Regions from separate parts of the Marinobacter sp. V032 genome, predicted to be linked through region 3. Evidence: riboswitches for the same ligand, from Rfam matches in the RefSeq annotation. Region 3 holds a riboswitch; each other region holds the start of a gene.
What was found. Region 3 has a riboswitch for cobalamin ahead of ACUN9X_RS02940 (ribonucleoside-diphosphate reductase subunit alpha). Riboswitches for the same ligand answer to the same signal wherever they lie in the genome.

Region 1: another riboswitch for cobalamin. It lies ahead of ACUN9X_RS11175 (CbtB domain-containing protein); the one in region 3 lies ahead of ACUN9X_RS02940 (ribonucleoside-diphosphate reductase subunit alpha).
Region 2: another riboswitch for cobalamin. It lies ahead of ACUN9X_RS04105 (ABC transporter substrate-binding protein); the one in region 3 lies ahead of ACUN9X_RS02940 (ribonucleoside-diphosphate reductase subunit alpha).

What each region holds. Positions count from the first base shown of each region.
Region 1 covers NZ_JBQXYE010000001.1:2,456,918-2,464,192, reverse strand. Annotated here, with positions in the region: gene cobO (cob(I)yrinic acid a,c-diamide adenosyltransferase) at 1-479, opposite strand, end outside; partial or broken gene ACUN9X_RS11185 (ATP-binding protein) at 1,193-2,218, opposite strand; gene ACUN9X_RS11180 (CbtA family protein) at 2,199-3,047, opposite strand; gene ACUN9X_RS11175 (CbtB domain-containing protein) at 3,137-3,328, opposite strand; cobalamin riboswitch at 3,363-3,574, opposite strand; gene bluB (5,6-dimethylbenzimidazole synthase) at 3,662-4,366, opposite strand; gene ACUN9X_RS11165 (cobyric acid synthase) at 4,393-5,877, opposite strand; gene cobD (threonine-phosphate decarboxylase CobD) at 5,874-6,959, opposite strand; gene cbiB (adenosylcobinamide-phosphate synthase CbiB) at 6,956-7,275, opposite strand, start outside.
Region 2 covers NZ_JBQXYE010000001.1:889,604-896,878, reverse strand. Annotated here, with positions in the region: gene ACUN9X_RS04115 (methyltransferase) at 1-1,019, opposite strand, end outside; gene ACUN9X_RS04110 (SelT/SelW/SelH family protein) at 1,012-1,293, opposite strand; cobalamin riboswitch at 1,414-1,656, shown strand; gene ACUN9X_RS04105 (ABC transporter substrate-binding protein) at 1,796-2,812, shown strand; gene ACUN9X_RS04100 (FecCD family ABC transporter permease) at 2,809-3,879, shown strand; gene ACUN9X_RS04095 (ABC transporter ATP-binding protein) at 3,876-4,640, shown strand; gene ACUN9X_RS04090 (TatD family hydrolase) at 4,813-5,619, shown strand; gene ACUN9X_RS04085 (HD-GYP domain-containing protein) at 5,765-6,973, shown strand; gene ACUN9X_RS04080 (response regulator) at 6,995-7,275, opposite strand, start outside.
Region 3 covers NZ_JBQXYE010000001.1:631,277-638,551, reverse strand. Annotated here, with positions in the region: gene ACUN9X_RS02945 (ribonucleotide-diphosphate reductase subunit beta) at 1-831, opposite strand, end outside; gene ACUN9X_RS02940 (ribonucleoside-diphosphate reductase subunit alpha) at 907-3,684, opposite strand; cobalamin riboswitch at 3,824-4,087, opposite strand; gene ACUN9X_RS02935 (DUF3047 domain-containing protein) at 4,218-4,949, shown strand; gene ACUN9X_RS02930 (substrate-binding periplasmic protein) at 4,967-5,752, opposite strand; gene ACUN9X_RS02925 (substrate-binding periplasmic protein) at 5,834-6,682, opposite strand; gene ACUN9X_RS02920 (universal stress protein) at 6,882-7,275, opposite strand, start outside.

The DNA of each region.
Region 1 (7,275 bases), 1.8 Mb from region 3:
ATCACGTTCTGGTGTTTCGGACGGTTTTTGAGGGCTTCAACGACTGGCTCCGGATCAAGATAGCCGTATTTGAACATATAACTCATTTCATCAAAGACCAGCAGGTGGTAACGGTCGTCTTGCAGCATTTCACTGGCCACCTTCCAGGCCGCCTGCGCCGCTTCGATATCCTTGCTCTTGTCTTGGGTTTCCCAGGTAAAACCATGCCCCATGATGTGCCAGTCCAGCATCGGATGGGATTTAAAGAAGCGGTGTTCACCGGTTTCCTTGCGGCCCTTGATGAACTGGATCACGCCGCAGCGCTGGTCGTGACCCAGAGCACGAGCCATGGTGCCGAACGCCGAGCTGCTTTTGCCCTTGCCGTTGCCTTTGAGCAGGATCAGTACGCCGCGTTCGATTGAGGCCTTTGCGATCCGTTCGGCCACGATGTCTTTTTTCTTCTGCATACGCTGAAGATGGCTGGTATCTGAATCTGTCACAGGGCCTCCATGGGCGGAAATATCTGGTATGTAGCGCCAAGCTGTTCCGCGAGGCTGCGCGCCCGCCCGCGGCGGACGGGCGACTGCTCGATGTCGATCACCACGCAATCCTTGACCGGACCGATATCGTCCAGCGATTGACGGGTGCGGCCATCGGTAATCAGGTAGGTGCGTACCTGCAATCCGGGTTCGCGCCGCTGCCACTGAACAATCGCCCGCACAGCGGCTTGCATGGCATCACGAATGGGGGTGCCACCGCCGCCGCCCAACTTCTCCAGCTGGTCCAGCATATCGCTGGGTGCCCGGCGCTTGGGCAGAATGGAATCGACACGATCATTGCCAAACCCCAGAATCGCCAACTGTTCCCTGGCGCTATAGGCTTTGGCGGCCAGTTGCTGGACCAACCCTTTAGCCCGGGCGAATAACTGGCTGTCGAGCGTTGAGCCCGAGGTATCCAGCAAAATAAAGTGCAACACCGGTTGCCCTGCCCGCTGACGTTTGAAACGCCATTCTTTTAACGGCCACTGGCCGCAACTGGCGGCAAAGGTGGCGAACCAGTCCGGTTTTCGCGAAAGCTCACCCGTGGCATAACGCCCGAGACTCTGTTTACCTTTTTTTTTACTGCGCGTGGCGAGCAAATCCCGGGTGCCTTGCGTTACCCGGGCAGAGTTGTCCGGCAAATCAACCGGTGGCACTGCGACCATTGATTGCTGCTGCGGCGGCATCGCACCCCATTGGCCGCCCTGGTTGCGGGTTTTCGCATCGGCGCCAGATTCAGGCAACTGCGGGGCGTTTTGCTGCCGGCTGCTGCCCTGGTTCGAACGATCGCCACCGGGTGGTGTCGATCCGCCGGCGGGCGGTTCCCCGGCCGCTTTTCGGCGATGCGCCAGCACCCAGCCTTCAACCGCATCCAGATCTTCAGCCGTGATGCAGTCTGCATTACGCCAGGCAGCATGAGCTTGCGCTGCACGATGCCATGTCACATCGGCCCTCAGGCCTTCCACCGCTGCGGACTGGCAGCGCATGGCAATGTGTTCGTAGACCCAATCTTCAGCTGTAACCGAAGACAGTGCTTCGCGCGCAAGGCGAAGCCGTTCAGTCAGGTTCGCCTGCTCCGGCTGCCAGTCGTGACAATAGCCGTGGGGATCATGCTCAAACGCTTCCCGTTGGCGTACGATCGCAACCCGCTCCGATACCGGAATCGCATCACCGAGTTCAACACAGAGCCCGAAGCGGTCCAGCAGCTGGGGGCGTAATTCGCCCTCATCGGGGTTCATAGTGCCGATCAGCATAAACCGGGCGTCATGGGTGTGGCTGATCCCTTCGCGCTCCACCACGTTGATGCCCCGGGCTGCAGTGTCGAGCAACAGATCAACCAGCGCGTCGGGTAGCAGATTGACCTCGTCCACATACAGCACACCTTGATGCGCCCTTGCGAGAAGACCGGGTTCGAAGACGACCTTCTGCTCCGACAACACTTGCTGCAGGTTCAGAGCACCGGTGAGACGATCTTCGCTGGTGCCCAGCGGGAGGTTAATGAACGGTGGGTGTTTGCCGTCAGCATCCGATGGCAGCACGTCGGCCAGCCCCCGCGCCATGGTCGACTTGGCAATACCACGGGGGCCGCTGATCAGAACGCCGCCAATCCTGGGATTGATCGCATTCAGCAATAGCGCAGTTTTGAGCGATTGCTGACCCACAATCGCCGAAAACGGAAACTCAGGCTGGGGCGTCGGCATGACCATAGCTCTTGCCTGAGAGGCGCTTCACCGCCAGCGCGCACAAAATGCCAGCCAGCAACCAGAACGCAAGATTGGAAAGCCCGGAGGCCCAGATAAACTGCTGATGCAGCTCGGTTAACGCAGAGACAGCGGCCGGGTCCGTGTTGGCAAACCGGGGACCGGCAGGATGCGCTGGAATCCACAAATAAGGCACCACCAGAAATGGCAGACCAAACAACTTGCGCCAGCGCGGCGCGAGGAAAAGGAAACCGAGGCCCACTGCCGCTGCCACTACCGTAAACAGCCACCAATACTGGCGGGATTCCAGTGCTGCGGCATTCATACCCGGAATTTCAGGCGGCAAACCGATCGAAGGTGCAACGAAAATTGCAAGAAAACCAGCAATACCAAAGGTCAGGCCGGTGAGTGGCGTCGGTTTGAGGAGACCGCGCTCGCGCAGCACATTCATCAAGACCAGCAAAATAGCGGCGAAGCCGATACCCGCCAGAACATTCGACAAAGCGGTGAACAACACGCGCTCTGCACCGTCTGCAGGAGACCAAGCGTTTGCATCATGATGATGCCCGCCCGCGTCGTGTGCTTCAGCCACTTCGTGATGACCGGGAGCAGCGGGTTCGTCGTGGTGATGTGCGGACTGAGCGCCATGCTCATGATGATGCGCGTCAGTGGATTCACCTGCGTGATGATTGACAGCAGGTTGTTCTGCCACTTCAAACTGCTCGGCTGATAACAAAATCGGTGTTACACCAAACGACTGGATAGCCGTCAGGGTCAAACCCAGTACCACACCAATCAGGCAGGCACTGAAAATCAATGAGCGGAACATGCGTTTCCCTCCAGTAAATTTTAAAACTGAGCAATATGCCGTCTGAGATTGTCCCGGACAGCAGTCAGATATGACGGGGCGTCATGTGCTCAGTGGCAGGGAAACACGAATGAGTGCCGGGTATCGTGCGCCGCGTTATGAGCAAAGCTCATCGGCAGGAAACCCACGGCAAACAGAATTACGACGCCAAACACCAGCGCAGCGCCATGCTGGACCAGAGAAGAGGCACCGGATAGAGAACGGGAAGCCCGCTCGGTGGAAGAAGTGCTGATCGTAGACATTTTTTTCTCCTCGGTGCCCGCCGCACCGTTATTGGAATGGATAAACTGACAGGCCGGTCTTCGGGCTTGAACAGGGAGAACGCTTTAGACGTTCTCCATCGCTTGCACCTTCCCGGCTTGCGCCAGTGGTCATTCCAAGCTACTCGCTCTTACCGATGCGGGGGCAGCGTTGGCATTGGCACTATGGCCTCACCAAACTTCCCGATTATCCCCCATATTCGGGGCACCTATCGCTCAAGGAGCAATCGTAATCCATATGGTATAGCACAAGCAATCCGGCAAGCCGGTTTTGCCGGCGTTTCCAGGCTCCGCCAGCCGGGTTTCTGTTAACGATTACAACGGCTTCAGCCAGGGAGATAATTCGTCTGATTCGTCTATAAATTTGCCCCAGCCATTTCGATGCACCAGCTCGGCCAGCGGTAACCGGGAACGCCAGCCTTTCGCCTGCAATTCCGGCTGGTCCAGAAACTCGCTGACGTAACCGATGCAAAGATACGCCAGTGGATAGACGTGATCTGGCAGGCCAAGCGCCCGAGCAAGATCTTCCTGATCGAGAATACTGACCCAACCGACGCCGATACCTTCCGCCCGCGCAGCCAGCCAGAGGTTCTGAACCGCCAGGCAGGTGCTGAAAAGATCCGTCTCGACAATAGAGTTACGACCCAAGACATTCGGACCCCCTCGGCTGCGGTCGCAGGTAATGCAAAGATTAATCGGGCTTTCGAGAATGCCCTGCAGCTTCAGGTTTCGATATTGGTCCTGCCGATCGCCACTGTAATTTTCGGCGGCTTTCTCGTTCTCTCGATCAAACAGCGCCAGCACCGATTTCCGCACCTCAACGCTATCGATAACCAGAAAATCCCAGGGCTGCATAAAGCCGACGGATGGCGCGTGGTGGGCGGCAGTCAGCAGCCGCCCCAGCACTTCCGGCGGAACAGGGTCGGGCAGGAACTGTGAGCGGACGTCACGACGTTCAAATATCGCCCGGTACAACCCCTCGCGTTCCTGATCGGTAAAAGGCTGGCTGTGATCATTCATAACGTCTCGTCCGTCATTGTGTCGCTTTAAGAAGTCTTTGATTCAGTCTGTGCGGGTAACCCCAGCAGATCGTAAAGCCAGTCGATATCCAGCTGCTGCTCAATGTGATCTGCAAGCCGATCCAGCTGCGCCATTCGATGGTGCTGATAATCAACGGACCTGGCGCCTTTTCGAAGCCCCCAATTTGCCAGCAAAGCATCGCAGGCTTCGGGGTGATCAAAAATGCCGTGCATATAGGTACCCATGACCTGCCCGTCAGGACTGACAGCCCCATCTGGCCGACCGTCGACGTCAATAATGGCGGCCGATAGCGCTGCGCCTTCACTGACACCATTGTGCATCTCGTAACCGGTAAATGCAGCGGCACCGGCGCCTGGCAACCTCAATTCACCACTTACGGTTTTCAATTGCTTGCCGGCCACCATACGCGTCGACAAATCAAGCAAACCAAGTCCTTCGACACTACCCTGCTCCCCCTCCAAGCCATCGGGATCGTCAACGGAAAAGCCCAACATCTGGAATCCACCGCAGATGCCAAATACTTTGCCGCCGTAGCGCAGGTGACGCTGAATGACCTCAGGCCAGCCGTGCTTTTTCAACCAATCAAGGTCATGACAGGTGCTTTTACTGCCTGGCAGGATAATGACATCGGCAGGCGGAATGGCCTGCCCTTCAGCAATGAACTGCAGGTCAATATCCGGATGGAGCCGCAATGGGTCAAAATCGTTGTGATTGCTGATTCTCGGTAGCCGGGGAACAATAACCCGCAGCGCTTCCGCTTCGTGGCTACCGGTCAGCCCAACGCTGTCTTCCGCATCCAGAATCAGGCCGCCGAGATAGTGCAGCACGCCGACAACCGGCTTGCCTGTGCGCTCCTCCAGCCAGCGCAGTCCGGGGTCAAGCAACCCCTGATCACCGCGAAACCGGTTGATGACAAAGCCCTTGATACGAGCCTGCTCACTCTCGGACACCAGTTCGAGCGTACCCACCAACTGGGCAAATACGCCGCCCCGGTCGACATCACCGACCAGCAACACCGGGCAGTCCGCTGCCTCAGCAAACCCCATATTGGCGATATCGTTCGCCCGCAGATTGATTTCAGCCGGACTGCCGGCGCCCTCAGCGATGATAACGTCGTAGCGTTCGCTCAGCGCCTGCCATGCCGCCATCACCGATTTCGCAGCTTCGGTCTTGAAGTCGTGATACGCAATCGCATCCATATTGCCGTGAACTTGCCCACGCAGGATGATCTGGGCGCCACAATCACTTTGCGGTTTCAGCAACACCGGGTTCATATCGCTGTGCGGCTCCAAACCGCAAGCCAATGCCTGCAAAGCTGTCGAGCGACCGATTTCGCCGCCATCGATTGTCACTGCACTGTTTAACGCCATGTTCTGGGGCTTGAAGGGGGCCACAGCGACACCACGACGTGCGAGTAGGCGGCACAAGGCAGCTACCACCGTGCTTTTGCCAGCGTCGGAGGTTGTGCCCTGAATCATCAGCGTTGTCATATCTGGGAAGTCTCTGCGTTAGTCCGGGCGAGTGTCTTTTGGGCGATTAACAAGGCTTTGGACAGGTGTTGCCATTCTGCTTCAGTGCCCGGCAATCCGAACCGCAGTGCGTTGGGGTCTTCAAAGCGCCGGACCAGAACACCCTCTCGGGCCAGAGCGTCGGCGAAAGCCTCAGCATGTTGGAACGCACAGTACCGGAACAGGCTGGTGCCGGTGACAGTGGAAAGCCCGGCGTCTACCAGTAGCCGTTGTATTCGCTGACTCGCTTCAGCAAGCCTTGCTGTTGTCTCGATTTGCCAACTGCGGTCGGCCAATGCCAGCGCCATGATAGAGCGCGCCGGGCCACTTATGGCCCAAGGTCCAAGTTCGATAGCAAGCCTGTGTGTTATCTCGGGGTCCCCGATTACCTCCCCGGCCCTCAAGCCGGCCAGCCCGAAAAACTTGCCGAGTGAACGCAGCACAACGAGGCCCGGTTTGTCCGCTATCGGCAACAGGCTTTCCCCACTGCCATCCATGAACGCCTCATCGACTACCAGCCAGCCACTATGACTATGGAGCTGCTCGTGCCATGAAAGGAGCCGCTCCCGAGATACTTTTAAACCCGTCGGGTTGTTAGGGTTGATCCAGACAAGCACATCAAGCGATGCGAGCCAGTGCGAATCGTCTTCAGCGTCAGATGCGAGACTATTCAGCGGCACAGGCACAACCTCATGCCCCGCCCTGGACCAACAGTGAGCATGCTCTTGGTAACCAGGGGCAGGAATACCGACGCGACAAGGTTTACGCAATCTTGGCAACATCTGAATGGCCGCCTGGCTTCCGGAAACCGGCAAACATCCAGCTGAAGAGGGTGCGCCACTCCAACGCCTTATCTCTGTCTCAAGATCGTCATCATCTTCGGGCAGCCTCTGCCAGACAGAGGCAGGTATCTCTGGCACCGGCCAGCCAATCGGGTTAATACCGGTCGATAGATCCAGCCAGTCGTGACGCGGTATACCCCACCGGCGAACCGCCTCCCCCAGCCGGCCGCCGTGCTCCAGACGCTTATCTGGACTCATCACCGTTGCACACTTCACTTTCACGCCCCCGCTCCGGCAAGCGCTAGGAGCACCAGCCCGGCGAGCCAGAACCAGACACCCCGACGCACGAGCTGGATTGAGGCTCGAATGCTTTGAGCGTTCGCCAAAGGGCCTTTCCCAAGTAAGGGGCGTTCACGTAATCCTTCGGCGTAAGGTGCCGGCCCGCCCAGTGAAATATTCAAAGCACCTGCGCCTGCAGCCATCACCGGGCCTGCGTTGGGACTCTCCCACGCAGCCCCCTGCTCGCGCCAGCACTGCAAAGCCAAACGCGTATCACCCAGTAAGGCATAGGTTGTCGCAGTGAGGCGCGCGGGAATCC
Region 2 (7,275 bases), 260 kb from region 3:
CATTTTGGATAATCAACATGCGCAGGCAAGTTGAGCGCTTTAGTCTGGGCGGCCCAGCGACAGAAGCCGGAAAAATCCCCCTGATTCAAATGCGTTGGAGACGTTGGTACCGGCAGGTAGTCATCACTCGAGCGCAGCGCTCGTTGCAACCCGTCAAACCCCAGCCGCCAGGCTCGCAGACGTTCTCTCTGCACTGTTTCCCTGGCCGGCGCTGTCACCGTTTCCTGAACCGCCAGACGACTCTCCCGGGTGCTCAAGGCCAGCCGGTCAGACTGTGAGGACACGAAATGTGACAGCGGGCTATGGCGAGTATCCCGGGTCAGGTGATAACAACAAGGGGAGAAGCTGATACGCGGCAGCCGCTGCTGCACGCTCCGCGTCAACAGGCGCTTGTGAAGGTCGCCACAGGCATGCAGCGCTACCGCGTGAGTGTCGGCCGGCATCTGAAGCGAAGGCGCGAGCACGTCCTGCCCGTGTATCGTCACCGCATCACCATAGCGCCGGGCAAGGGCGTTGCCTTGCTGAACCAGCGACGATGCCCACTCCATTCCGCACACACCTGACGGTGCAGTCGAAGCCAGGGTGCGCGCCAGGTGCCCTTTGCCACAGCACCAGTCCAGAACCCTGTGAGACAGCGGCTGTATCGCCCCGGCAAACCGACCCGCCTGCAAACGTTTGCGACCGGGCATATCCACTGCTCGGGTTTCCGGAAGGCTCAGATCAGCACCCGACAGGTCGGGTAGTCGAATCAGGGACGACCTTTGCGCCAGTGCCGGCACATCCTCACTCAGCAGATCCGCCAGTTGGTCTGGATGTTGCTCATAGAAATCACAGGTCGCGCTGTCGAAAGCACCAAGGCGTCGGGCCGTGGCAGAATACGCCAGGCACCACTCAGGTTCCGGCGTTGCAAATGGCACGTATTGCCAGAGCACGCGATGATCCCGAAGCCAGGTATTCAAGGCCAGCCAGTGCTGATCGGATGGCACATCTGCACCGCAGCCTGCAATCAGTTCAGGCATCCTTGCGATCCGCGTGACCCAGCGACCTCTCGGGCGAGACAAGATCACGCACAACCTGCTTCAGCTCTGTGATCTCGGGAAACCGGCCCGCCTCTTTGCGGGACCAGACCCGCTGCCCGTCAGCGTAGACTTCAAAAACGCCACCGGTGCCCGGCTTCAAGGTCAATTCGGTGATTTCGTCTTCAAATGTGCTCAGCAGCTCCTGCGCCATCCAGGCAGAACGGAGCATCCAGCGGCACTGCGTGCAATAGTGAATTTCAATCCGGCTCGACATGAAACAGCTCCGTTATGAGAGATAGGTGACCTCTGACTGGGTCTATTTTCGCGCACTCTATCGCGCCTTGGCCAGACACCCCCGACGCCTACCGCCTTCCTTGCCATCATTGGGCAACCTGTATATTCTCGCCCTGTCGGTTTCCTTCGGGAACCAGGGAGCCTTTGAAAAAGGCTCCTAATAGGGAATTCGCCGCGAGACTGCCTGTTGAGCTATCCGTTCAACGATCCGCGAACCGAAACTGCCCCCGCAACTGTAGGCGATGAGCAAGGCCCCTTCGTAGCCACTGGGAAACACATCCCGGGAAGGCCGGGCCTGCGATGATGCGCCAGTCAGGAGACCTGCCGACACGAGTTTCATAACGCCGGGCGGGGTGTCCCGGGGGAAGGAAGGTTAAGGCCTGTTTCATATTCCGGCGTGCACTCTTCGGCGCCTCTGGTAATCGGCGCTTCCGGACCACTGGACCCCCTTGTCCAATTCTCGTAGATCCGGAGACACGCTCATGCATCCCGTTCGCCAACTGCTGGCCGCGTTATTGATTCTGCCTGCACCCCATGCTGCTTTCGCCGCGACCCATTATCCGCTTTCGTTGACCAATTGTGGGGTTGAACTCCGTTTTGAGTCAGCACCCGAACGCAGTGTCACCGTCGGGCAATCCGCCACCGAAATGCTCTACATGCTGGGACTCGCTGATACCGTTGAAGGCACATCAGTCTGGTTTAACCCGGTGCTGCCACAATTCAGTAAGATCAATGCCGGCATCAAGCGGATAGCGGACAACGACCCCAGCTTCGAAGCGATAGTAAACAAAAAGCCCGATCTGGTGGCCGTTCAGTATGAGTGGCATGTGGGCCCGACCGGCAGCGTAGGCTCGCGTCGGCAGTTTCACGATCTCGGCATCAATACCTACATCATGCCCGCCGATTGCGACACCAAAAATAACGCCACCGGCGGCGATGGCACCCGGCTCGCTGCGTTCTCCACCGCGTCTGTCTACAAGGGTATTAACCAGCTGGCCACCATTTTCGACGTGCAGTCAGCAGGCGCAGCGCTGGTAAACGATCTCAAAGCGCGCGAAGCCCAAGCTGTAATGCGCGCCGAAAACCTGGATCTGCCTGACGACCTGTCCGCTGTCTTCTGGTTCTCCTCTCCCGATCTCGAGACCGATCCTTATGTCGCCGGCCGTCTGGGTGCACCAGGCTACATGATGGAGAAGCTGGGCATCCGCAACGTTATCGAATCCGATGAGGAGTGGCCCACTGTCGGCTGGGAGACCATCGCCAAGGCTGATCCGGATCTGATTGTCATTGCCTACATGGATCGCCGTCGCTACGCCGCAGATGACGTGCAGAAGAAACGGGATTTTCTGCGTAAGGATCCGGTTGCCAGTCAGATGACAGCAGTGAAAGCCGGCCGTATTGTGGAAATGGATGCCCACGCCATGAGTGCCACAATGCGCACCATCTTCGGTCTTGAGTCACTGGCCGATGCCTTGTCGGACATGACGTTTACCCCATGAGCCCACTACTGGCAGCCGGAGCCTTCACCCGCCCTATCCTGCGCTGGTTCTGGCTGACGCCGCTTATTCTGGTGATTGCCCTGATTGCCGGCACCGCCATTGGTGAAACGTCGATCCCGATTGACATCATTCTCAAGGTACTGGCGAACAAGCTCTGGGATGCAGGCTATGCTGTTGATCCGATCGATTCCGGCATTGTCTGGAGTTACCGTCTGAGCCGGGCCATTGTCGCTGCCAGTTGCGGCACCGGCCTTGCGCTCGCCGGCGTTGTGCTGCAGGCGTTGCTGCGGAACCCGCTGGCCGACCCCTTCCTGATGGGCATCTCCGCCGGCGCCTCAACCGGTGCCGTCTCCGTAACCGTCGCCGGCCTGGGCGCAGGCGCGGTCACGCTGTCCGCAGGTGCTTTCGCCGGCGCTTGCCTGGCCTTTGGGCTGGTGGTGCTGCTTGCCCGCGCGGCCGGCAGCGGCACGGGTGGTGGCGGGCGGGGTATTCAGACCGCAGGGGCGATCATCCTCGCCGGCATTGCCGGATCCCAGCTGTTCAATGCGCTTACGGCGTTCATCATTACCAAGTCCGCTAATGCAGAGGAGGCCCGTGGCATCATGTTCTGGTTGCTGGGCAGCCTCTCCGGTGTGCGCTGGGAAGACGTCATGCTTGCGGTACCCGCTGCTGTCGGCGGGCTGCTGGTCTGCCTCTGGCACATGCGGGCATTGGATGCTTTCACCTTCGGTGTCGACAGCGCCTCTTCCATGGGAGTCGCTGTACGGCCAGTGCGGGGCATTCTAATCGGGGTCATGGCCCTGGTAACCGCGGTGATGGTATCAATGGTCGGTGCTATCGGCTTTGTGGGCCTTGTCATTCCCCATGCCATGCGCTTTATCGTGGGCAGCCAGCACGCCCGTCTGATTCCCGCCTCGGCACTGGCCGGCGCGGTCTTCCTGATTGGTTCGGATGTGCTGTCCCGCGTTTTGGTGCCCGGGCAGGTACTGCCTATCGGTGTCATCACCTCGCTGATCGGCGCACCGGCGTTTGCACTGATACTGATCCGTGGTACGGGGGCTCGATGAGACTGACAGCCGAACATCTGGACTGGACCGTACAGAGCAAAAAACTGCTTGATAACGTCAGTCTTACAGTCGAGCCCGGCCAGAACTATGGTCTGGTGGGGCCGAATGGCTCAGGGAAAACCACCCTGCTGAAACTTCTGGCCGGGCTGCGAAAGCCAAGAACCGGACAAGTGCTGCTAGATGGCCAACCAATATCACGCATGCGTCAGCGGGATATTGCACAAACACTTGCGCTGGTAGAACAGCAGGCCGAAACGACCGACCGGCTCAATGTACGGCAAGCCGTGGGGCTGGGCCGAACGCCTTTTCTGTCTCCCCTTCGCCCCTGGTCAGAACAGGACGATATCATCGTGGCCCGGGCGCTGAATGATGTCGATATGGCGCACATGGCCGACCGGCTCTGGCACACGCTGTCCGGCGGTGAGCGTCAGCGTGTTCACATTGCCCGCGCACTGGCTCAGCAGCCCCACATCCTGTTGCTTGATGAGCCGACCAACCACCTCGATATCCATCACCAGCTCTCCATTCTCCAACTGGTGCGACAGTTACCTGTCACTGTGGTGATCGCCCTGCATGATCTCAATCAGGCCATGGCGTGTGATCGTATCGGCGTTATGGATCACGGGCATCTTGTGGCCGATGGCCCGCCCGCCGAGGTGCTGACCACCGAGCGGTTGCAGACCACCTTTGGCGTGCAGGCAGACCTCATTGAGGATCCGCTGGATGGCAGCCACATCATGCGCTTTCGCAACGCGATCTGAGTGCAACCACAGGTCTCACCGGTTGCAGGCAATACCGCTTGTGGCAAACGCGATGACGGAGAGCCCCGCTACGGATCGGGTCTGGGGTAGGGGCACATCAAGATGTTAGACTACCCGGCCAGTTGATCCACACTTTGTATCGGTTTAAGCCGCCGCACCTGTGAGCCAAAGTATGAGCAAGAAAAAGCGCGAAATTCCGGTCTTTGATCATCCGATCATCGAAACCCATTGCCACCTTGATTACCTCAAGGATCGGCCATTGGAAGAAACACTGGCCGAAGCGCAGCGGGTCAATATTGAGCGCATTATCACGATTGCTGTGGCGCCGGAAAATCTGGCTACTGTTCGTGAACTGGCGCAGGTCGCGCCCTTTCTATATGGCACACAGGGCATCCATCCCCATGATGCCGAGAGCTACTCCGATGCGGTTGAGGCAGAAATCCGTCAGCACGTACCCCATGACAAGATGGTGGCAGTAGGCGAAATCGGCCTCGACTACTTTTATGACAACGCAGATCGCGGCATTCAGCGGGATGTCTTCCGCCGCCAGCTGCAGATCGCCTGTGATACCGACCGCCCCGTAGTCATCCACAGCCGGGAGGCAGACGACGACACCATCGAGATCCTGCGGGAATTCGAAAGCACGCTGACCCGGCGAGGCGTTATTCACAGCTTCACATCCGGTCCTGGCCTGGCGCGCTATGCGATCGATCAGGGCTGGTGTCTGGGCTTCAACGGCATTTCGACATTCAACAAAGCCGAGAACGTGCGGGACATTATCCGCATGACACCGATCGAGCAGTTGCTGCTGGAAACCGATTCCCCGTTCCTCACCCCTGTCCCCTATCGAGGGCGCGAGAATGCACCCTTTTATATTCCTTTCGTCGCCGAGAAGGTGGCCGAAGTGAAAGATATACCGCTGCAATCAGTGCTTGAACATACCTATCACAATAGCCTGCGTACATTTTTCAGGGCGTGACCCGAAGGCAGGTCGAAAGAAATATTCCGGCCCGCCGCTGTCATTGACTAAGCTGTAATTAAGCCGCCAACGTATAAAAGGCGTGGTCTCGGTTCTGCCCTTTGCCGGCATATTTCAGGCTTATCAGCTCTGCTGTCAGGTGCTTATGATAAAGCGTATTCCGCTATCTGCTCTGCAGGTCGGTATGTACATCGCCGACCTGAACAATGACTGGATTCCGCATAACACCCAGCGGCGGCGCGGTATCGTGCGCAGCGAAGACACACTCGCCAAAATTCACAAACTGGGTGTCACCCACCTCTACATCGACACGGAGAAAGGCAAGGACTCAAGCGAAGGCGAGCCGGTTGAAGAGGTTGATCGTAGCAACGAGACCCTGCTACAGAAAGCCGGCGAGCTCCCTCCGGCTGGTAACCCCCGAACCGACCGCGATGCTGAAATTCCCGTCGCGATCCGGATTCATCAGGAAGCGCAGGATCTGGTCGGCACATTGCTGCAGGACGTCAAACTGGGCAAGGCCATTGACCTGACGCCGATCCACGAACTCGCCGACAACCTGCAAGGTTCTGTGTTCCGTAACCAGAACGCCATGGCCTGCCTGGGACGGATTCGTGACAAGGATAATTACCTGCTCCAGCACTCGGTTAACCTGAGCGTGCTGATGTCGATCTTCGGCAAATCCATGGGCCATAGCGACGATGTGCTGCACCAGACGGTTGTCGGCGCGCTACTGCATGACATTGGCAAGGTGCTGACGCCAGACGACATCCTGCATAAACCGGGACGCCTGACCCCGGAGGAGTTTGAGGTAATGAAGCTCCATGCCCTGCACTCACACCAGATTCTGGCCTCAACCGAAGGCATCGGCGAACTCACGATCATCACCGCAGCCCAACATCATGAACGCATGGACGGCAGTGGTTACCCGGTCGGGCTCAAAGGCGATGCCATTTCAATCTACGGGCGCATGGTGGCGATTGCGGACGTCTACGATGCGATCACTTCAAATCGCGTCTATCACAAGGGTATGACGCCGACTCAAGGCCTCAAGAAACTGCTTGAGTGGAGCGGCGATCACCTTGATCCCAAGCTGGTGCGGCTGTTTATCCGCTGCATCGGCATCTATCCGGTGGGATCTCTGGTGCTGCTGGAGAGTGGCCGGCTTGGGGTGGTGGTCGCCGGTAATGAGGAAGACCAGCGACTGCCGGTGCTGCGGGTGATCTACCACACCCGTTTCCGTATGCCGATACCGGTGGAAACGCTGGATCTGGCAAAACCCGGGGTTCAGGATCGCATCAAGCATGCCGTTGATCCGGAAACCTATAAACTCAATATTGCGCCCTTCCTGTCCTGAGAAACGGTATGGTGCAGACAATCAGTCGGCCCGGCACCGCTGCCAGATCTCGCGAACCTTGTCTGACAGGGTCATGGGATCAAACGGCTTGGCGATCACATCCGCAACCCCCATCCTCAGGTAACTCTCAATCTCGGCAGGCTGCACTTTCGCAGTCATGAATACTATCGGGATGTCATCCAGTTCGGAAATTTCGCGCAATGCCCGCATGGTCTGAGGGCCATCCATGCCCGGCATCATCACGTCGAGCAGAATGATATCCGGTCCGAAGCCCACCGCTTCTTCAAGTGCAGCTTCACCCG
Region 3 (7,275 bases):
GGCAGCCTCGGACTCGTCCCACATGTCGCGCACCGCTTTGGGGTCGAGGGTGATGTTTTCTTCTTCGAGGATCTGGTTGACGACTTTGAGGCCGAAGGAAAAATGCATGGCCTCGTCGCGCAGGATGTACTGGAGTTGTTCGCCGGTGCCGCGCATCAGGCCGCGACGTTGCAGGGCGAATATCGGGCTGAAGCCGTTATAGAACCAGCAGCCCTCAAACACCGCAGCGAAAAACAGGTACGACATGACGAATTCCTGCAGGTCATCAGGATGACGCAGGTTCATGTCGGAACGCATGGCCGCATTGAGGCGGCGATTGGCAACCTGGATTTTCTGATTGATCTCCGGCACCACGCGGTAGCGGTTATAGATCTCGCTTTGGTCAAGGTTGAGGGTTTCGATGCAGTGCTGGTAGGTCCAGGTGTGCAGGGCTTCTTCGTACACCTGCCGGGCCTGGTAGATTTGCAGTTCCGGGGCGCTCATTTTCTCCATCACGGCCAACCCGATATTGCGCATGGCGATAATGTCGGAGGTGGTCAGGTAGGCCAGTACGTTTTCATAGATGTGTTTTTCCGGCGCGGACAGGCGGTGGTGATAGTCGTGGATGTCCTGGGACATGTTCACGTCCAGCGGCGTCCAGTGGTTCTTGTTGGCGTTCATGAAGTATTCCCACGCCCAGGGGTACTTGAACGGTGCCAGTTGGTTGATATCGGTAGTGCCGTTGATCACCCGCTTGTCGTCAACATTGACGGGGCGCGGGCCTTCGCTGGCAAGCGTGGTAGAAGCGTTGGACTCGGCGCTTGTTTGCGGTTCGTCATCCCAGTTCAGCATGGGGTTACTCCTGGATCTTGAATTCGTTGATCTGATTAGGGGCTTCAAAGCAGCCCCTGTCATAGAAGTCAGTACTTACTGACATGCCTCGCAATCAGGCTCATCTATCGAGCAAACCTGTGGGGCAGGCGCAGCAACCGGCGTCGATTTCTCCGCTCCGGTGGCCCCCAGCGATCGCAGGTAATAAGTGGTTTTCAAGCCCCGCTCCCATGCCAGTTGATACAGTTCGTCCAGCTTGCGACCGGACGGTTCCGCCATGTACAGGTTAAGGCTCTGGCCCTGATCCAGCCATTTCTGGCGACGCGAGGCGGCTTCCACCAGCCAGCGGGAATCCAGCTCAAATGCGGTGGCATACCGCGCCTTGATGTCCGCCGGTACGCGGTCGATCTGCTGCACTGAGCCGTCGTAGTATTTAAGATCGTTGACCATGACGTTGTCCCACAGGCCCAGCGCCTTCAGGTCGTTGACCAGCGAGGGATTGATCACCGTGAATTCGCCGGACAGGTTCGATTTCACAAACAGGTTCTGATACGCCGGTTCGATCGACTGGGACACGCCAACGATATTGGAAATGGTCGCGGTGGGTGCAATCGCCATAACGTTGGAATTGCGAATACCGTGTTCGCGGATCAGGTCGCGCACTGGCGCCCAATCCAAACGGCTTTCACTGTTGACGCTGAAGTCCTCTTCCCGGCGTGCGGCTTTCAGGTTGTTCAGCGAGTCAATCGGCAGAATGCCCTGTGACCAGAGCGAGCCTTCGTAGGTTGCGTAGGCACCGCGCTCTTTCGCCAGTTCGGCTGAAGCACGCAGGGCGAAATAGCTCAATTGCTCCATCGACAGGTCGGCAAATTCAACTGCTTCCGCGCTGGCATATGGCAGGCCAAGACGGTAAAGCGCGTCCTGAAAGCCCATCAGCCCCAACCCCACGGGCCGGTGATGCATGTTCGCCTCGCGCGCCTGCGGTACCGCGTAGAAGTTAATATCGATGACGTTATCGAGCATGCGCACGGCGGTGTTGACGGTGCGTTCCAGCCGCTGCACGTCCAGCTCCCCGTCGCGAATGTGGGCTGCGAGGTTCACTGAACCCAGGTTACAGACGGCGATTTCCTGTTCACTGGTATTCAGGGTGATTTCGGTACACAGGTTGGACGAATGCACCACGCCAGTGTGCTGCTGGGGCGAGCGCAGGTTGCAGGGATCTTTGAACGTGATCCAGGGATGGCCGGTTTCGAACAGCACGGTCAACATCTTCCGCCACAGCTGCTTCGCCGGGACAGTCTTGAACAGGCTGATTTCGCCCCGCTCGGCCTTGGCTTCGTATTCTTCATAACGGGTGCGGAACGCAGCACCGTACAGATCGTGCAGATCCGGCACGTCGTTAGGCGAGAACAGTGTCCAGTTGGCGTCGGCGCGCATCCGCTCCAGCAGTAGATCCGGCACCCAGTTGGCGGTGTTCATGTCGTGAGTGCGGCGGCGCTCGTCACCGGTGTTCTTGCGCAGCTCGAGAAATTCCTCGATATCCAGATGCCAGGATTCCAGATAGGCACAAACGGCGCCTTTACGTTTGCCTCCCTGGTTTACTGCGACGGCAGTGTCGTTGACCACCTTGAGAAAGGGCACTACGCCCTGGCTACGGCCATTGGTGCCTTTGATGTGGGCACCCAGCGATCGCACCGGCGTCCAGTCGTTACCCAGACCGCCCGCCCATTTCGATAGCAATGCGTTGTCCTTGATCGCGCCGTAAATGCCGTCGAGGTCATCGCTGACGGTGGTCAGGTAACAGGATGAGAGCTGTGAATGGCGGGTGCCGCTGTTAAATAGCGTAGGTGTGGATGCCATATAGTCGAATGACGACAGCAGCTCATAGAATTCGATAGCACGCGCATCCAGATCATCCTCGCGTAGCGACAACCCCATCGCGACCCGCATGAAGAATACCTGCGGCAATTCCAGGCGCTTGTCGTTCAGGTGGATAAAGTACCGGTCGTAGAGGGTTTGCAGCCCGAGGAAACTGAACTGGAGATCGCGTTCCGGCTTGAGGGCGGCGCCCAGCCGGTCGAGATCAAAATCCGCCAGCGCCGGGTCCAACAGCTCACGTTCAATACCCAGTGCGATAAAACGGGTCAGTGCCTGCGGGTAGACATCCACCAACGGCGTTTGCATGGGCAGTTCCAACACCCGGCCGGATTCCAGTCGCAGCTGTTCCAGCAGCAGGCGCGCGGTCACCGCGCTGTAGTCGGGCTCCTGTTCTATGCGGCCGCGCGCGGTCATGATGAGCGCGTTGAGGACGTCGTGTTCGGGGATACCGTCATACAGATTGCGCAGGGCATCGTCGACAATGGTGTCCGCATCAACGCCGTCCAGGCCAGCGCAGGCCTGTTCGACCTGATACTTCATCAGCCCCAGATCCAGCGGTGCGCTCTGTTTGTCCGCCAGCATAACTCTCAGGGTTGGGTGCTCTTCTACCGGCGCCAGTTGGGCGCGCTCCTGAGCGTGGGCTTCGCGATAGAGCACATAGGCGCGGGCGACTTTATGTGCTTCACCGCGCATCAGTTCAAGCTCGACCTGATCCTGAATATCTTCAATATGCACGGTGCCACCCGCCTGCAATCGCCGGCTCAGGGCGCTGATCACCTGCTGACTGACCTGGCGAACGGCGTCGTGGATATGGGCGGACCCGGCTGCCTTGTCGCCTTCTATCGCGAGAAAGGCTTTGGTGATGGCCACGTCAATTTTGCTGGCATCAAAATCAACGAGCTGGCCGTTGCGCTTGATCACCCGGAGTGAACTGATGGGCGCAGAATCGTGCGCCGTCTTTGTTGAGGCTGGGGCAGAAATAGCCGCACTGGGCATGATGAGTCTCCTGAGTACGCGTTTGAATTCCTTTCCTTCGCGTACGCAGGACGGCAGCCGGCCGTGAAAAAGTTCTCGGGCAGGATCCGTTATCTGCTCACCCTGAGTCGCGAAGGTGCAGTCGAATGGCGCCGTTTGCACGGGCCATACATTCCTGGCTGGTCTTCGGACTCAGGGGCATGCAGGCAAATGTGCCTGCGGCCTAACGTGACGACTTCCCGATTGCTCAGTGTCTGTGCCCGCACAGGTTGTTTTGGAAACGTTGTTTCGAGAACGTTTTTCCGAAAACTCTGTGCGGCACCGGTCACGCGCGTTCCCCAATACCGCTGCGCGTCAGTTCCGGAGTCTCACCGGATTCCCGCGGGAAGCGTGTTGCTTCCCCGCCACTCATCATCGCAGGATCGATTGATTACTCAATAATCACTACATATGGTGGCTGACCAAGAATAAAAACACTATATAGACCAGGTAGACGGGCAACAAGTAAAGTTTCAGAATGGCACGACAGATTCTGATTTCGCCCTGGAGCGTTTATGTCGTCACTTGTCCCCGTCTTTACCCTACTGCTATTGCTGCTGACGACACTGCCCGCGCCGGCCTGGGCGGAGGCGAGCGATCAGTCAGTCCCTCCCTTCTCCGCCATGACATCATTGGATGACGGATGGGCGCCGCTGGAATTTCCCAGTATCGACAAGCTCAGCCGCTACACACTGGTTGATGAAGACGGGGTTCAGGTGGTGCGGGCGGAAACCGATGGTGGTGCTTCAGGGCTGATTGCCAGGGTGTCGATTGTGCCGCGTGATCGGCTGATTCTGCGTTGGCGCTGGAAGGTCAGTGGGGTTTTCAAAGCGGGTGATGCGCGCAAAAAGTCCGGAGATGACTATCCTGCCCGCATCTACGTTGCCTTTCAGTTTGATCCGGACAGTGCCGGTTTCTTTGAGCGTGCCAAACGCAAAACAGCAGAGCTACTGTATGGCGATGCCCTGCCCGGTAACGCGCTGAACTATATCTGGGCCAATAAGCTGCCGGTCGGCGAGATCGTCACCAATCCGTTCACAGAGCAGACGATGATGATTGCCGTCACCAGCGGTGACGAAGAGGCGGGGCAATGGATCACTGTAGAGCGGGATATCGTGGCCGACTATAAGGCCGCATTCGGGGAGGCGCCGCCGGAGATCATGGGGATCGGAATTATGAGCGATTCAGACAATACCGGCGAATCGGCAACGGCTTGGTACGGCGATATCCTCGTCGAACACCCATAGCCGGGTGTTGCTGATCGCTAATCTTCGGGTGTTTCGGGATGTTCAGCAAGCGGGGCAAGGCGGTCATGCTGCAAGTGCCGCAACTGACCCGATGCGATCAATGACTGATAGGCCGCATCCAGCCGGTCAACGACACGCTGGGCATCCGGATGTTGGCGTGACACGACAAAAGCGCCACGTAGTTGATAGATAGGCGCGCCTTCAAGCGCCAGTTCCGGAAACTTTTGCTGCTCCGCGTATACGGGTTCGTCGTAATCGAGCAGGTAGTCGGCGCGCCCTAGCTGCATCATCGTCAGGGCAGCATGGTGATTGGGGGCTGCGGCTGTTTTCTCTGGATCAAGGTCAACATTGTCCAGCACATTGAGATAGGTGAAGCCGGCAATCAGCAGGAGTCGCTTGCCTTCAAGCTCCGACACTGAGGTAATATCCGGTACGCCTTTTTTGTGGAACGCCATCAACCGGATCGTCATGGGGCTGCTGGCGCTCTCGACAACCTTGTCTTTCAGCACCGGAAGATCGGCCACGCCCAACCATAAATCAATGTTGCCCTGCGCAAGATATCGGTACACCCGCGCGATCGGCAGCGATTTCCATTTGACGGCATAACCGGCCATTTCGGCAACCGCTTCCGTCATATCCACCCAGGGGCCTGCTGGCTCGCCACTTTCATCGGTATAGTTGAAGGGTGGGAATTCAATATAACCCACGCGCAACTCTGGCAGGCTCCTGGCCGCCACTGGCGCGGCAAGCAGCATGCCCGCCAGCCAAAAACAGATCAGTCGTCTTACCGGGGCAGCCGTCATGGCGCTTCCCTTATTACCTTTGAATCTGAACACAAACCAATCCGTAACATTGATAAGTTGCCCTTCCCAACACGGCTACCGTTACTCGCCAACGCCGGCGGGTGCTTGACGAACCAGACTCTCAGGGAAGCCCGGCAAAGTGCCCGGAGCGGGGCTGGAGAAGTCTGTCGAGTGGCCATCCCTTTCTCGCAAACGCTGATACGCGGCATCAAATTCATCACGGTATCGCACGGCGTCAGGTCTTTCCCGCGAGAAAATCCAGCCGGCGATCCGTTCACGCACAAACGAATGCTGTAATCCTTTGAAGCTGTCGTGCCCCGGCGTTGATTTGATTGGCTCCACATAATCGAGCAGGTAGTCCCCCCTGTCCCGCTGCAACATATCAAGGGCTGACCGATGATTGGTGGTATAGGTCAGTTCCACGTCATCCAGCCCCTTCAGATAGTTCGCAAGCCCGCCGTAGGTGTACCCCGAGATAAGAATCAGCCGTTTACCCCGCAGATCATCAAATTGGGTCAGCGGGGGGGTGTCGCCAAGAAACCAGGCCGCCAACTCTACCCGAATGGGGTGGCTGGCACTGACAATTACCTGCTTTTCGAGCATTGGAATACCCGTCAGTCCCGGCCAGACGTCAATCCGCCCTTGCTGCAGAAACAGGTAGATCCGGCTGATAGGCAGATAAACGAATTCGACGCGATAGCCCGCCTCTTCCGCTACTCTCTGGCTCAGCTCGATAAACGACCCGGCCGCTTCACCAGCGTCATTTTGATATTCATAGGGGGGAAACTCGACATAACCGATACGCAGCAATGGTTTTTCTGCCGCCGCGACAAATGCCGGTATCGACAGGACCATCAGCAACACGACGCATCGCACTCGCTGGTACGCTCGGTACCCGAAGCCGTTACACAACGAAAGAGATGCTGCCATTAAAAATGGCTCCAGGGAGTGAACTGCACAATTACGCCGTAGGTTCTGATTATTGTCATTGTGATTCAGAGCCTACCGCAAGCGCATAAAGTCAGGCTAGTAGAATTTTGTCTCACTGTGACGCTAATGCCCGGCGGCCTTTAAGCCGGCCACACCGGATCGCTTGCGTGCTGGCACGGGCAACCAGCACGCCATGCGTTTATCGCAGTATAACGAGCGGAGTGGTGCTGGTTTTCAACATGTTGGTGGTCGTGCTGCCCACCAGAAACTGGCGAATGCGAGAGTGTCCGTAAGCGCCCATTACCAGCAGATCAATCGCGTTTTCCTGTTGATAGCTGTGCAGCGTTTTTTCAACATCGCCCTCGCGGATTGCAAGATGAACTTCACAACCGCTCGCAGCCAAGGCTTTCTCGGCAGTGCGTAGTTGGTTCCAGCGTTCCTCCGATTCAGTCGCGACCATCACCAGATGCAACGGAAATGCCTTGAAGATCGGACTGCTGGCCAGCAGTTCAACACCCCGCATGGCGGTTTCACTGCCATCGAATGCCAGCATGGCGCTACGCGGTTCGGTGTATTCATCCGGCACCAGCAAA